4 regions of the Sutcliffiella sp. FSL R7-0096 genome follow, and region 1 is predicted to be linked to each of the others. Evidence: riboswitches for the same ligand, from Rfam matches in the RefSeq annotation. Region 1 holds a riboswitch; each other region holds the start of a gene.

Region 1 (3,714 bases):
GGAGTGTTGAAATATGGATAATAAGGATATGAACTACAGCAAGGACAATAAATTCATTCCGGTAACCTCGGTTTCCGCGCATTCTGGACACGCGGTCACCGAGGATTTATATTATTACACCAATCAAGTGGTGAATGTTTGCCTTTATGGAAATACGGAGGGCTGGGTACTGATTGATACAGGGATGCCGAAGTCCGCGCGAGAGCTTCTTTCCATGGTGGAGAACCATGTAGGCAAAGGTGCCCGCCCGAAAGCGATCATTCTGACGCATGGTCACTTTGATCATGTGGGGGCATCGGTGGAACTAGTGCGACATTGGGACGTTCCGGTGTATGCACATGAGCTGGAGCTTCCGTACCTGACAGGCAAAAGCGATTATCCAGAGCCAGATCCGAGTGTAGAAGGGGGGCTCGTTGCGAAAGTGTCCTCCTATTTTCCTAACGAATCAACCGATCTCAGCGGGCATGTCCATGCACTCCCTGCAGATGGGACCGTACCGGGCATGGAAGGCTGGCGCTGGATTCAAACGCCAGGTCACTCTCCGGGTCATGTGGCTCTTTTTCGAGAGACGGACCGCACTCTGATTGCAGGGGATGCCTTTGTCACAGTTAGGCAGGACTCCCTCTATAAAGTGCTTGTGCAGCAACAGGAAGTCTGCGGACCGCCACGATATTTCACGACAGACTGGAAAGCGGCTTGGGAATCGGTGAAAAAGCTAGAAGCGTTAAAGCCGCGTGTTGCCGTGACGGGACATGGAACGGCCATGGCAGGCGAGGAGCTGGCCAGCGGACTAGCCAAACTGGTGGAAGACTTTGAAGCAGTAGCTATCCCGGACTATGGAAAATACGTATAAACACCTACATCCAAGGAGGACAACATGAGAGCAGTTACGTACCAAGGAAAAAATACTGTAGTGGTTAAAAAAGTAGAGGCCCCTAAAATCCAGGACCGGGAAGACGTCATTATCAGGATAACGTCCACCGCCATCTGTGGGTCAGACCTTCATCTGTATCAAGGGAACTTCCCATTACCAATCGGCTATATCATCGGGCATGAACCGATGGGGATCGTGGAGGAAGTGGGACCAGACGTGACAAAGGTAAAAAAGGGAGACCGAGTTGTCATCCCATTTACCGTCGCGTGCGGGAGATGCCATTACTGTGAACACGAGCTGGAAAGTCAATGCGATAACTCAAACCCGCACTATGACTCCGGTGGCTATTTCGGCTATTCCGAGAAATTCGGAAATCACCCAGGAGGACAAGCGGAATACTTGCGCGTCCCGTTTGGCAACTTTACCCCATTCGTCATCCCGGAGGACTGTGAGCTTGAGGATGAATCACTCCTCCTCTTATCGGACGTCCTGCCAACTGCCTACTGGAGCGTGGTGAATGCCGGTGTGAAGGAGGGAGACACGGTCATTGTCCTAGGTTGCGGACCAGTTGGACTCATGGCCCAGCAATTTGCTTGGCAACAAGGTGCCAAGCGAGTCATCGCCGTCGATTATATCGGCAATAGGCTCCAGCATTCCAAGCAACACATGCAAACAGAAGTCTTCGATTTCACCAAATACGACGACATGGGCGAAACCCTCAAGGAACTGACCAAAGGTGGAGCCGACGTTGTCATCGACTGTGTGGGGATGGACGGGAAAAAATCTCCGCTAGAATGGGTCGAGCAAAAAATGAAACTGCAAGGCGGGACACTTGGGCCGATCCAGATCGCAACCAAAGCGGTGCGAAAAGGAGGAACCCTGCAAATTACTGGTGTGTATGGTGGATTGTACAACATGTTCCCGCTAGGGCCGTTTTTCACCCGGAACATCAATATCAGGATGGGGCAGGCGCCTGCACGTCATTTTATGCCACATCTGTATGATCAGATAAAGAGTGGGAAGATTGATCCGACCAAGATCATTACACATAAGATGTCCTTGGATGAGGCAGCACATGGATATGACATTTTTAACAAAAAAGAAGATGACTGTATTAAGGTAATTTTGAAGCCTTGATTGTGTCCGTTAGATTGTGCAGGGCCTTTGACCAACTTAGGTCAAGGTTCCTGTCCGCAAAATATAAAACGCTTGGAATAAATAACTATCTATTGTAATATATTCATATAGAATATCCACTAGGGGAGCCAATTGGCTGAGACGGAGCGTTACGCGACGGACCCTTTGAACCTGATCTGGTTGATACCAGCGGAGGAAAGTGGCGCATTGAGTTTAGTACGTACATATACTCATGCTCCTCTTTCCCGTGGAAGAGGAGCTTTTTTCGTTATGAAATAAGATAACGATTTTACTAAGTTTTGTTCTTCTGTGGGAAAAGGTGGGTATTCTCCTAATTAATTTTGAGGAGGAATACGACATGAAGTTTTCTGAGCAGTTACGAAGAGAGGCAGATCCCATTTTTCAGTCGATTTTTGAACATCCGTTTGTAAAAGGGATCGGGGAAGGTAATGTACCAAAAGAGGCACTTATTCATTATGTAGAACAAGATTTTGAGTATTTATCGACTTTTTGTAGAATTTATGGGCTGGCTGTTTCTAAATGCACAGACCGAGAAGATATGGCATTTTTCCAGCAACAAATAGGGTTTGTGTTAAATTCCGAGGTGCATCCACATAATAACTTTTGTGAAGTAGCTGGCGTACGTTATGAGGATTTGCAAAAAGCCCCAATTGCTCCGACTGCCCACCACTATACTCGACATATGATGGAAGCAGCAACAAACGGCACATTAGGCGAAACCCTTGCTGCCCTTGCCCCTTGCCCTTGGACATATTGGGAGATTGGGAAAAAGCTCATCCAAGAAGTGAAGCCAACACCTGATCACCCTTTCTATGAATGGATCATGTTTTATGGAAACAAGGAAGTGACTTCCATCACAGAAGTGTTCATGGACAAAATTGATGCTTGTGCATCAACAGCGGGTGAAGAAGAAAAACAACGTATGCGTGACCACTTTATAACGAGCACACAATTAGAACACCAATTTTGGACAATGGCTTATACCCAGGAAAAGTGGCCAGTTGCTTTGGATCGGGTGAGGGTTTAGTAAATAGATTAGTAACATTAGGGACGGTAAAGGTCCTTTGACCGGCTGAAAAATGCAGGTGATCATGATGATTACCTGCATTTTGTCTATGTTCTAGTGCTTTCTTAGAATAACAAAAATTAAACAAACGTTTGTTGAAACGGAAATTTAGCATCGTAACGAAAGCTCTCCTAACCATTCGTCAAACCTCAACCATTTTCGCATTCTATTTCAAAAAAGCTTTCACTTCACATTTGAAGTGAAACTCCATCAAAATTGGTCACCTCGTCTGTCCCTTCCCCAAAAAATCTCTTGCTCACTTATGTCACAACGTGATATACTCACGTCGTGACATATATCACGTTGCCACATAGCAAGAAGAACAGAGGTGACCACATTGGAACTTTCCAAAATCATTAAAAAATACATACCCATGACAGAAACCGCCTTCTACATATTGCTCTCATTAACAGAACCACGCCATGGCTATGGCATCATCAAACACGTAGAAGAAATCTCGAACAGCCGCATCCGTCTGGGCTCTGGTACGATATACGGAACACTGACAAAAATGCAAAAGGATGGGGTCATCACCGTGTTCTCGGATGCAGAGCGAAAGACGGTGTACGAAATCACCGATAGCGGCAAAGTGCTGATCACCGCAGAGATTACACGA
Region 2 (3,714 bases), 2.3 Mb from region 1:
AGCCTTATCAATTAACTAATTAGAAACCATTTCCAATATATCTTAGTTTTATATGTACTCGCGATTAAACATATATTTCACCTACCTAGAATTAAAAGGAATAGTTGTATAGAAGTATATGAGAAAAAGCGCAAGAAAATTCTGGTAGAAAAGGAAATGACCCCATGTTATAGTGATTAATATAGGAATGATTCCCTTTCTATATAACAACATTTAAAAGGAGGCCTCGTCATGATTATCAAGTGGGTTCGACTGCGATAATTAAAGGGGCAGGCCAATCATGCTCCAGAAAGAGGTTATTGATCTGCGCCATAGTACCGGCGATTAGATAATAAATAATTCGGGGGTAAAAACATGAGAGAACAGATACTGAAAATAAATAAAGTGGATATATGTACAGAAAGTTTTGGAAACTCTAATGACCCTGCTGTGCTTTTGATCATGGGAGCAATGTCTTCATTAGACTGGTGGGATAGAGACTTCTGTCTCCGTCTCGCTGATCAGGGGAGATTTGTTATTCGGTACGATCATCGGGATGTGGGACGATCGACCATTTATGAGCCGGGTACCTCCAACTATACAATAACGGACATGGCTGACGATGCAGCAGGTGTCCTAGACGCTTATTCCATAGAGCAGGCACATATCGTTGGTATGTCCCTAGGCGGTCTGATCGGACAGATTCTTGCTTTGAGATATCCGGACCGCGTATTTACGCTTACACTAATGGCATCAAGTGTGTTCGGGACTGAAATGGAAAAGCTGCCTCCAATGGATCAGAGCATACTGGATCACCATGCGAAGAGTGCTTCCATAGATTGGGCAAATCGGGAGGCGGCCATTTCCTATCTTGCGGATGGATGGAATAGTCGGTTCCAAACCTTATGAACAGGAAAGAATATATAAACTCGCAGAAAGAGAGGCGAATCGCGCCAAACAGCTACCGAGCAGATTTAATCATGCCATGTTGCAAGGCGGAGACGTGTATTTCGATAGAATGGGTGAGATCAGCGTACCTGTGCTTATTATTCATGGTACAGAAGATCCAGCTCTGCCATATGAGCACGGGCTTGCTCTTGCGAAAGCCATCCCTCATGCTGAATTATTAACTCTTGATGGATCAGGGCATGAGATTCATAGTGAAGACTGGCCTCAAATAATAAATTCAGTTGTAGAGCTTAGTTCGCAATAAAGAATAATTCGATAAGTATGACGGCTGCTTTTTTTTGTACTGTTTTTCACTAATTTTAATAAACCTTTTTAATTTAAAAAGTTAAAAGGATAGATAAATAATTTTGGGGAGCTTCAGGAAAATGGATTTACAATGTTATAGATATCCCTATTAAAAGCCTAATTTCTCAGTGTTATAAACGAGAATTTGGGCTTCCTTTACTTCACAATTGCGCCCTTATAAACGGAATAAAAGATGTGTCTCTGTATACTCTTAAATTGAGCTATTTACAGAGAAAGAGGACTGCTATGATAACCCTCGACTACTCCGTATGCGACCGATTACTGAAAATCGTTTTTAGTAAATATCACCTGAAATTCAAAAGGGCACTCTATTAAACCCTCCGATTACGATACTTTTACCAGATTTCTCTTTAAAAATATCTTCCCTATCGGAGTAAAATGTTTAACTGCATCAATATTGAAACTACTCTAAAGGGCAACTTCTCCCACTCTCATCCTTCCGACCCATTTTTTAAATATTCCTTTTATTTTTACGAAGTCACCTGTATACTAATATCAAATCGAATAATAATAACTAGGGGAGTCCAAAAAGTTGGGCTGAGAGAGAAACACGTTGAAGTTTCTTGACTCTTGGGACCTGATCTGGTTCATACCAGCGTGGGGAAGTTAGAAGCGTCATTAATATTACTACTACTTCTGTATACATATTAGCCGGGTCCAACCATTTATTGGACACCGGCTTTTTTATGTACTTCATTAGCTTTTATAAGCTTTCCTCTTGTTGTGTTCTATATCTAGTCCTTGAATTCAAAAAAGGAGAGATTTATTATGTCAAAGTCAACATCTTCATTAAACGAACAAAGTATTTCCATCATGTCTAATTTTTCAGGTAGCAAAAAAGTATATGTAACAGGCTCTAGATCTGACATTAAAGTTCCAATGCGTGAAATCGAGTTAAGCCCGACAACCGTTACATTTGGAGAAGAGGAAAATCCTCCTGTACGTGTGTATGACACTAGCGGACCTTATACAGACCCTGATTTTTCTGTCGATATTACTAAAGGTCTTCCTGCCCTTCGTAGTTCATGGATTCAAGAACGTGGCGATGTTGAGGAATATGATGGTCGTGAAATCAAGCCTGAGGATAATGGTTATAAAGATGAAAACGACCCTCGCACTAATCATAACGTGTTTCCTGGTTTAAAGCGGAAACCGTTACGGGCCAAAAAAGGGAAAAATGTTACACAATTTCATTATGCTAGAAAAGGAATTATCACGCCTGAAATGGAATTTATCGCAATTAGAGAAAATATGAAACCTGAATTCGTACGTGAAGAAATTGCAAAAGGTCGAGCGATTATTCCTTCTAATATCAACCATCCAGAATCAGAGCCCATGATAATTGGCCGTAACTTTCATGTGAAAATAAATGCTAATATTGGCAATTCTGCTGTTTCATCTTCTATCGAAGAAGAGGTTGAAAAAATGACCTGGGCAACACGCTGGGGTGCTGATAATATTATGGATTTATCAACCGGTAAAAATATCCACACAACAAGGGAATGGATTATTCGTAACTCATCGGTTCCTGTAGGCACTGTTCCAATTTATCAAGCACTTGAAAAAGTAAATGGTGTTGCTGAAGATCTTAACTGGGAGGTTTACCGTGATACCTTAATTGAACAAGCAGAGCAAGGTGTTGATTACTTCACCATTCATGCTGGTGTTCTTTTGCGATATGTCCCGTTAACAGCTAAACGTTTAACAGGTATTGTATCTCGCGGTGGGTCTATCATGGCACAATGGTGTCTACACCACCACAAAGAAAACTTTTTATACACTCACTTTGAAGAAATCTGTGAAATCATGAAATCCTATGATGTTGCATTCTCTTTAGGGGATGGTTTACGTCCTGGGTCTATTGCAGATGCGAATGATGAAGCACAGTTTTCAGAATTAGAGACTCTTGGAGAGCTAACAAAAATCGCATGGGAGCATGAAGTACAGGTGATGATTGAAGGGCCAGGGCACGTACCGATGCACCTAATTAAAGAAAATATGGATAAACAACTGGAAGTGTGTCAGGAAGCGCCATTCTACACACTTGGACCTCTTACGACTGATATTGCTCCTGGTTATGATCACATTACATCTGCTATTGGAGCTGCAATGATTGGTTGGTATGGGACAGCGATGCTTTGTTATGTAACACCAAAAGAACATTTAGGTTTACCTAATAGAGACGATGTTCGTGTAGGGGTTGTCACTTATAAAATTGCCGCACATGCAGCTGATTTGGCAAAAGGACATCCTGGAGCACATAAAAGAGATGATGCCTTATCAAAAGCTCGTTTTGAATTCCGTTGGAGGGATCAGTTTAATTTATCTTTAGATCCTGAACGTGCCATCGAATATCATGATGAAACTTTACCTGCTGAAGGTGCAAAAACAGCACATTTCTGTTCTATGTGTGGACCTAAATTTTGCAGTATGAGAATCTCTCAAGATATTCGTAATTTT
Region 3 (3,714 bases), 600 kb from region 1:
GATGCACAGTTTTGTATGCCTTATGTGGATGAAGAGCTTGCATTTGTACTGGAAAACCTCGCTGTTCCAAGAGAGGAAATGGAGAAGAGAATTACAGGAGCCCTTGATATGGTGGGGTTGGAATTACCAAATTCCCACATGAAAATCCAGCAACTCTCAGGAGGGATGAAGCAACGGCTTGCCATTGCTTCCGTCCTCTCGATGGATCCAGACGTGCTCTTTTTGGATGAACCGACCGCGTTATTAGATCCAGAAGGTACCAGGGAAGTTTGGGACACCATTAAGAAAGTGGCAGATGATAAAACAGTTATCATCGTGGAGCATAAAGTGGAGCAGCTACTCGGCTTCGTGGAAAGGATCATCGCGTTGGATGAGGCTGGAAATATTATTGTTGATGGTAAGACGCAAGATGTTTTTCGCACCTCGCTTTCGCTTTTAAACGAATATGGCATATGGTATCCAGGTGCTTGGGAGAATTATTTGAAAACTAGAGAGCACTTCTCCATGCTTAACGTGGAAGCTGAAACGGTGTTAAAAGTGGACGGTCTTTCAGGCTTTCGTGGCAAAGAGAAAAAGATTTATGTAGAGGAAGCGGAAGTTCGTAAGGGGGAATGGATTTCCGTGGTAGGGGAAAATGGGGCAGGGAAAAGCACATTGCTCGAATCGTTAATGAAGCTGTTAAAGACAGAAGGCACCCTAGAAATTAATGGGGAAAAGGTCAAACGTATCCCCACTGACCTGATCACCTTCGTTTTCCAAAATCCCGAATTCCAATTTGTTACTAAATCTGTGGAAGCGGAAGTTGCCTATACACTGCGCCTGAAGAAGATGAATGAAGCTTTGGTTTTGGAAAAAGTAGAAGAAATGCTGAGACGTTTCCAGTTGGACCACGTTCGTTATCAGCATCCATACCAACTATCCGTTGGCCAAAAAAACAGGTTGAGCGTAGCGGCAGCTGTCATACACCAGCCGAGTATCCTTTTGTTGGATGAACCGACATTCGGCCAGGACAGCAGAAACACGTTTGCCATGCTGGAATGGTTGGAAGGGTTAAGGGAAGCAGGCGTCGCTATTTTGATGGTCACTCATGATGAGCACATCGTATCTGAGTTTTCGGATACCATTTGGACGGTAAAAGATGGGCAACTTATCGATATGAGGAGTAATGAGAGATTAAGAGGCAGGGGAGAAAAGGATGCAGTTGGAGCTTTATAAAAATAAATCATGGATGCATGATATTAATCCGAGCTTTAAACTATCAGGGATGGTCCTCCTCTTTATAGGTGTTCTGTTCATTCATAATATCAATGTGATGCTGAACTTAACCGGAATACTATTGTTAGTTTACCTTTTAATGACGGGGCAAACATATAAGCTGAAGCTTCTTTTATTGATTCCGTTTGGCTTTTTATTTTTTACATCGGCTGTCTCCATGGTTCTGTTTGGAAAGGGAGATACCACCTGGTTACAATTCGGCCTAATAAATGTATCGGAGGAGAGTTTCTATCGGGGAGTTCATTTAGGTTTACGGTCACTTGCATTTGCTTTTTGTGGGTTGATTTTCGCCTTGACGACCCAGCCGGTATATTTATTTTATTCCTTGATGCAGCAATGGAAGCTACCGCCGAAATTTGCTTATAGCTTTATGGCGGGTATCCGTCTATTGCCGTTAATTCTAGAGGAATTTCTCACCTTAAGGAAGGCGCTGATTGTTAGGGGAGTAGAGCAGAAGGGTAGCTTGCTGAAAAAGGTGTATTTTTACAGCATCCCTTTACTTTCCCAGAGTATCAGAAGAGCGCACCGAATTGCAGTGGCCATGGAAGCGAAGCGTTTCAGTAATCAAAAGAATCGTACCTTTTATTACGAGCTTGGCTACTCCCGGAAGGATCTGTGGTTCGTGCTTTTAATCCTGTTGATGATTGCTTTGTCCCTTTATCTTGGCATAAAGATACCCTATGTACCGGTAACAGATGTCAGATACAGCGGATAGTATGCATTTCTTTTGAAAATAAGAAATTGTGTGCTATACTGAAGCCATCAATTGAATAACTCGTAACACTGGGGGAGTCAATAGTGACTGAGATGGAAAGAGTAATTTCCAGACCCTTTGAACCTGATCTAGTTTGTACTAGCGTAGGGAAGTGGAAATGTTCTATCACTGTTGGCTATACATACCACACATAGATGAAACCCACTCTTACGTTAAAGAGTGGGTTTTTTGCATTGTTTTGAGTTTGAAATGGTCTATCAAACTCCTGTAGATTTCCGTTCCAGGTGTTCGCTTTCCTAGGGGCGGTGCTGGAGCCTCCTCACAACGCTTCAGGGGTCTCAAGCTACCGCTATCTCCCTTAGGAGTCTCACACCTTGCACTACAATCTACATGGGAATCTGAATTAACAAAAAGGGTGAGGATCTTTGCAATTACATCTTATTACAGATGGTAAAAAAACGAAGGAAGAGCTTGTTGCCATCTTGAGTGAAGTCCATGGATCAGTGGATTTCATCCATATAAGAGAAAAACACCGTAGTGCAAATGAGGTCTATGAACTAGTTGATGAACTGATTAGATCTGGGGTTCGGCCAGGGAAAATCATCATAAACGACCGTGTCGATGTAGCTCATGTGCTCAATGTCGGAGGAGTTCAACTGGCCTATCATAGTCTTGAAGTTTTCGAGATTCGCAGAAATTTCCCTGAATTAAGGGTTGGTAAGTCGGTACATAGTTACGAAGAGGCAATACAGGCAGAAATGGACGGGGCTGATTTTATCCTATATGGCCATATCTATTCGACCTCATCCAAGGAGGGGTTGATACCTAAAGGCCTGATGGAGTTTAGAAGATTAACTAGGTCATTGAAGATTCCCGTTATTGGCATAGGCGGAATAACTCCTGACAAACTTCAGGAGCTAAGGGCTTCCGGGGCTGGAGGGATCGCGGTCATGTCCGGGATTATGGATGCAGAAGATAAAGTTCATGCAGCTAAAACCTTTCAAGCAGCTTTGTTTGCCGAGAAGGAGGAGATTGGATGAATAAAAGCTATGATGTAATTATTATCGGTGGTGGTGTCAATGGCTGTTCCATAGCATACTACCTTGCACGTGATGGAAAAAGTGTATTGCTTTTGGAAAGGGAGAAGTTGGCGGGTAAGGCATCGAGTGCAGCAGCCGGCATGCTTGGAGCACAAGTGGAAGTGACGGAAGAAGGAGCACTTTTTGATATTGCAAAGGAAAGCAGGGCCATGTTTCCTTCTCTTCAATACGAATTGAAAGAGCACTCGGGAATCGATATGGAGCTTGTGCAGAAAGGGATGCTGAAGCTTGCAATGAATGAGGGAGAGGCACAGCACCTAAAAAACACGATTGACTTTCAACAAAAGCTAGGGGAACGGGCAGAATGGCTTGATCCGGAACAAGTAGCAGAAAGGGAGGGGCAACTTTCGGATGCTCTGTTGGGGGCTATGGATATTCCAATGGATGGCCATGTCAATCCTGAACGACTTACCGATGCATTTGCAAAATCGGCAGTCAACCTTGGAGCGGAAGTGAAAGAGTATGTTGAGGTGTACTCGTTAATTTTGGATGGACGTAGCGTTAGAGGTGTAGAAACTAGCATCGGAAGGTTTCATGGGGGAAATGTGGTCATTGCAGCAGGAGCTTGGAGTAAAAGGTTGCTGGATGGTTGCGGAGTGACAATTCCTGCCTATCCGGTAAAGG
Region 4 (3,714 bases), 1.7 Mb from region 1:
TGCTCCACCGCTTGTGCGGGCCCCCGTCAATTCCTTTGAGTTTCAGTCTTGCGACCGTACTCCCCAGGCGGAGTGCTTAATGCGTTAGCTGCAGCACTAAAGGGCGGAAACCCTCTAACACTTAGCACTCATCGTTTACGGCGTGGACTACCAGGGTATCTAATCCTGTTTGCTCCCCACGCTTTCGCGCCTCAGTGTCAGTTACAGACCAGAAAGTCGCCTTCGCCACTGGTGTTCCTCCAAATCTCTACGCATTTCACCGCTACACTTGGAATTCCACTTTCCTCTTCTGCACTCAAGTCCCCCAGTTTCCAATGACCCTCCACGGTTGAGCCGTGGGCTTTCACATCAGACTTAAAGGACCACCTGCGCGCGCTTTACGCCCAATAATTCCGGACAACGCTTGCCACCTACGTATTACCGCGGCTGCTGGCACGTAGTTAGCCGTGGCTTTCTGGTTAGGTACCGTCAAGGTGCGAGCAGTTACTCTCGCACTTGTTCTTCCCTAACAACAGAGCTTTACGACCCGAAGGCCTTCATCGCTCACGCGGCGTTGCTCCATCAGACTTTCGTCCATTGTGGAAGATTCCCTACTGCTGCCTCCCGTAGGAGTCTGGGCCGTGTCTCAGTCCCAGTGTGGCCGATCACCCTCTCAGGTCGGCTACGCATCGTCGCCTTGGTGAGCCGTTACCTCACCAACTAGCTAATGCGCCGCGGGCCCATCTGTAAGTGATAGCCGAAACCATCTTTCAATAAAGAACCAGGAGGTTCCTTATATTATCCGGTATTAGCTCCGGTTTCCCGAAGTTATCCCAGTCTTACAGGCAGGTTGCCCACGTGTTACTCACCCGTCCGCCGCTGACCTTTCAAAAGCAAGCTTTTAAAAGGTCCGCTCGACTTGCATGTATTAGGCACGCCGCCAGCGTTCGTCCTGAGCCAGGATCAAACTCTCCAATAAAGAGTCTGAGCTTTTGCTCAAAATTTGCTAGCTTGTGTTACTTAAATCATTTTGTTAATCCCGTAGGATTAACGTTATGACGCTGTTGTTTTGTTTAGTTTTCAAAGATCATTTTCTTACAAATTTCGCTCAAAAGCGACTTCCTAATCATAACAACTTGTTCGTTTAAAGTCAAGCTGTTTTTTGATTATTTTTCAAGTGCTTTGTTGCTATATTAATATCGCCTGCTCGAAGCGACGAGATTAAATATACCACCCTCACAACTATATTGCAATACTTTTTCTGAAAAAAATTTCATGTTAGTGTTGTCATCTAATAATACTTTATAGAAGAAACATATCATCTAATAACTTTACTCTACAAATGAGATAATTCGACAAATGGAAAAAGCTTGTCGTTTTCTAGTAGGTTATGTATGATGATAAGTAATAATTAAATAATTCCACGAGGGGGGCCACTATGGCTGAGAGTGAACTATTATGTTCTGACCCTTTGAACCTGTTAGTTAATACTATCGTAGGGATGTGGCACATTTTATTTCTTAACGTTATCTAAGCAATAAAGGAGCCCTCCTTTATTGCTTTTTTTATTTTCATGGTTCTGTAAATTGATGAAATAGCGGATAAATGAGCATGATGTTACAGCCCATTTAGACTGCTTACCAACAACTTAATGTCAGAACCGTTATTCTAAGGAGGAGTATTATGAAGAAAAATAATACGTTGTTTCTTGTCGAGGTTGCCATTTTTAGTGCCTTGGCTTATATGCTAGATTTATTATCTGGAGCATTATCCCAAATATGGCCACAAGGTGGCTCTATAGCAATTTCAATGGTACCAATATTTATCATGGCGTTTCGATGGGGATTAAAAGGTGGTATCCTTTCAGGCTTTGTCCTTGGGTTATTACAAATAGTAACAGGTAACTTTTATGGAGTGGATCCTGTACAGATTTTCTTAGATTATATTGTAGCTTTTGTCGTACTAGGATTTGCTGGTGTTGTGGCAAAACAAGTTGTGAATTCCTCTAAGGAAGACAACTTAAAGAAGTTAACTTTATTCGTAACAATTGCGATATTCCTTGCATGTCTACTCCGGTTCTCCGCTCACTTCGTGGCAGGCATGATCTTCTTTGGTCACTTTGCTCCGGAAGGACAGCCAGTGTGGCTTTATTCTTTAATTTACAATGGTTCATATATGTTACCGAGCTTTGTTGTTACCACCGTAGTCACAGTATTGTTAATCAAGACAGTTCCCCGTATTTTTAGATTCAATAAGTCCATTGCCTAAGCTGATCAATTAGATCAGCTTTTTCTATTTGCTTTTCTACAAATACATATTAATTGTTGGATTGATGGAGCCTGAGCTTTTAAAAGAGATGATATAAAAATTACTAGAATGTTCCGTTTGCTTCCTTCATATAATGGAATAACTGATGGAGCAGGGGGAAAAGATATGTATCTCTTAAAATACACAGCGTTTTTGATAGCTTTGCTAACTTCAATCGTATTGTTTTTATTTGCTTACTTTGAGGCGGTGCGAATAAGCGAATCAGAAGAGAAAGTACGTGGAGAGAACGTGATTATGAGTTTTTCACTTGCGCTTTTTTTTGCTATTATGGCCACTCGGTTAAGTTAAACTTTACATAATTAAAGCTAATTACACTAAAAGCCGACAATGTCGGCTTTTTACCCTTCTCTTATAAGCTTCCGCAAGTCTTTCCAAACGTATGCCGTTTCCTCATAACTGTTTTCACCAATTTTAATCTGTTCAGTATCTAGTTCTTCGGGACAGAAGGAAAGATAGAAATGTTTACAAGGGTTTTCTGTTAGAACCCATACAAGCATGGAGAAATGGTCTTTTTCCATTAAGAAGCTTGCTACTTCTTGAATCAGTTTTTTTCCTATTCCTCTTCCCTGGTTCTCTTTAAGCAAATAGATGGCATACAACTCAGTGTCTATGCCGTATTTCTTCGTACGCTCAGGTCCCCCGCTGGCAAAGCCTACAACTTTCCCATCAATTAATGCAACAAATAAACAACTCTCGTTGAACCCCCGCTCAATAACCCCTTTCCACATCTCTTCCCGGCTGCTCTTGGATAAGGACTGTAAATAGTTTTCATCAACAATACCCTGATAGGTTGTTTTCCAACTTTCAACATGAACCTCGGCAATTGCACATTCATCGCCTGGAATCGCCAATCTTACATCCATTTCCTCTCCTCCTCTTTTCTCTCCGATGTTAACACTTTGTTGTGATTTGTCTTCCTATTCTCTCTTAGAAAATAACCTACACTTAACATTACTAGGAATCCTCCCAAGAATTGAGTCCATGTTACCGATTCATTTAAAACATAGTATGCAAGAATAGCAGCACCAATTGGCTCAAAGAGAATACTCATGGATATAACATTGGTACTGATATACCGGACTGCCCAGTTGAATAAAGAATGTCCCAACAGTGTGGGGAAGATGGCAAGCAGGATGAACCATCCCCAATCTGATGCAGAATAGCCTGTGAATGAATCACCTGTAAACAGCACATAGAGAAACAATGTAACAGTGCTGAACCCATAGACAATGAATGTATAGGTAACCAACGATAATCTTTTTCTGACATCCTGCCCAAATAGAAGATAAGCTGTAACCAGCGCACATGCCACTAGCGCAAGGATATCTCCGAAAAGAGCCATTCCACTTATTCTAAAATCTCCCCAGCTGATCACAACACTTCCGAGAATTGCGATGATTCCACTGG

What was found. A riboswitch is a leader RNA that binds a small molecule or an ion and turns the genes downstream of it on or off. The one in region 1 is predicted to bind thiamine pyrophosphate.
Region 2: it holds a riboswitch for thiamine pyrophosphate, as region 1 does, so the genes downstream of both, thiC (phosphomethylpyrimidine synthase ThiC) here and tenA (thiaminase II) in region 1, are expected to answer to the same signal.
Region 3: it holds a riboswitch for thiamine pyrophosphate, as region 1 does, so the genes downstream of both, tenI (thiazole tautomerase TenI) here and tenA (thiaminase II) in region 1, are expected to answer to the same signal.
Region 4: it holds a riboswitch for thiamine pyrophosphate, as region 1 does, so the genes downstream of both, thiT (energy-coupled thiamine transporter ThiT) here and tenA (thiaminase II) in region 1, are expected to answer to the same signal.

The regions. Positions count from the first base shown of each region.
Region 1 is NZ_CP152003.1:718,843-722,556, forward strand. It holds gene MKY77_RS03840 (MBL fold metallo-hydrolase) at 14-853, shown strand; gene MKY77_RS03845 (zinc-dependent alcohol dehydrogenase) at 878-2,011, shown strand; TPP riboswitch at 2,123-2,226, shown strand; gene tenA (thiaminase II) at 2,370-3,059, shown strand; gene MKY77_RS03855 (PadR family transcriptional regulator) at 3,436-3,714, shown strand, end outside.
Region 2 is NZ_CP152003.1:3,047,878-3,051,591, forward strand. It holds partial or broken gene MKY77_RS15640 (alpha/beta hydrolase) at 355-1,192, shown strand; TPP riboswitch at 1,761-1,875, shown strand; gene thiC (phosphomethylpyrimidine synthase ThiC) at 2,023-3,714, shown strand, end outside.
Region 3 is NZ_CP152003.1:1,318,326-1,322,039, forward strand. It holds gene MKY77_RS06760 (ATP-binding cassette domain-containing protein) at 1-1,215, shown strand, start outside; gene MKY77_RS06765 (energy-coupling factor transporter transmembrane component T) at 1,196-1,990, shown strand; TPP riboswitch at 2,051-2,157, shown strand; gene tenI (thiazole tautomerase TenI) at 2,416-3,030, shown strand; gene thiO (glycine oxidase ThiO) at 3,027-3,714, shown strand, end outside.
Region 4 is NZ_CP152003.1:3,942,262-3,945,975, forward strand. It holds rRNA gene MKY77_RS20275 (16S ribosomal RNA) at 1-958, opposite strand, end outside; TPP riboswitch at 1,396-1,498, shown strand; gene thiT (energy-coupled thiamine transporter ThiT) at 1,663-2,247, shown strand; gene MKY77_RS20285 (hypothetical protein) at 2,413-2,595, shown strand; gene MKY77_RS20290 (GNAT family N-acetyltransferase) at 2,646-3,170, opposite strand; gene MKY77_RS20295 (DMT family transporter) at 3,161-3,714, opposite strand, start outside.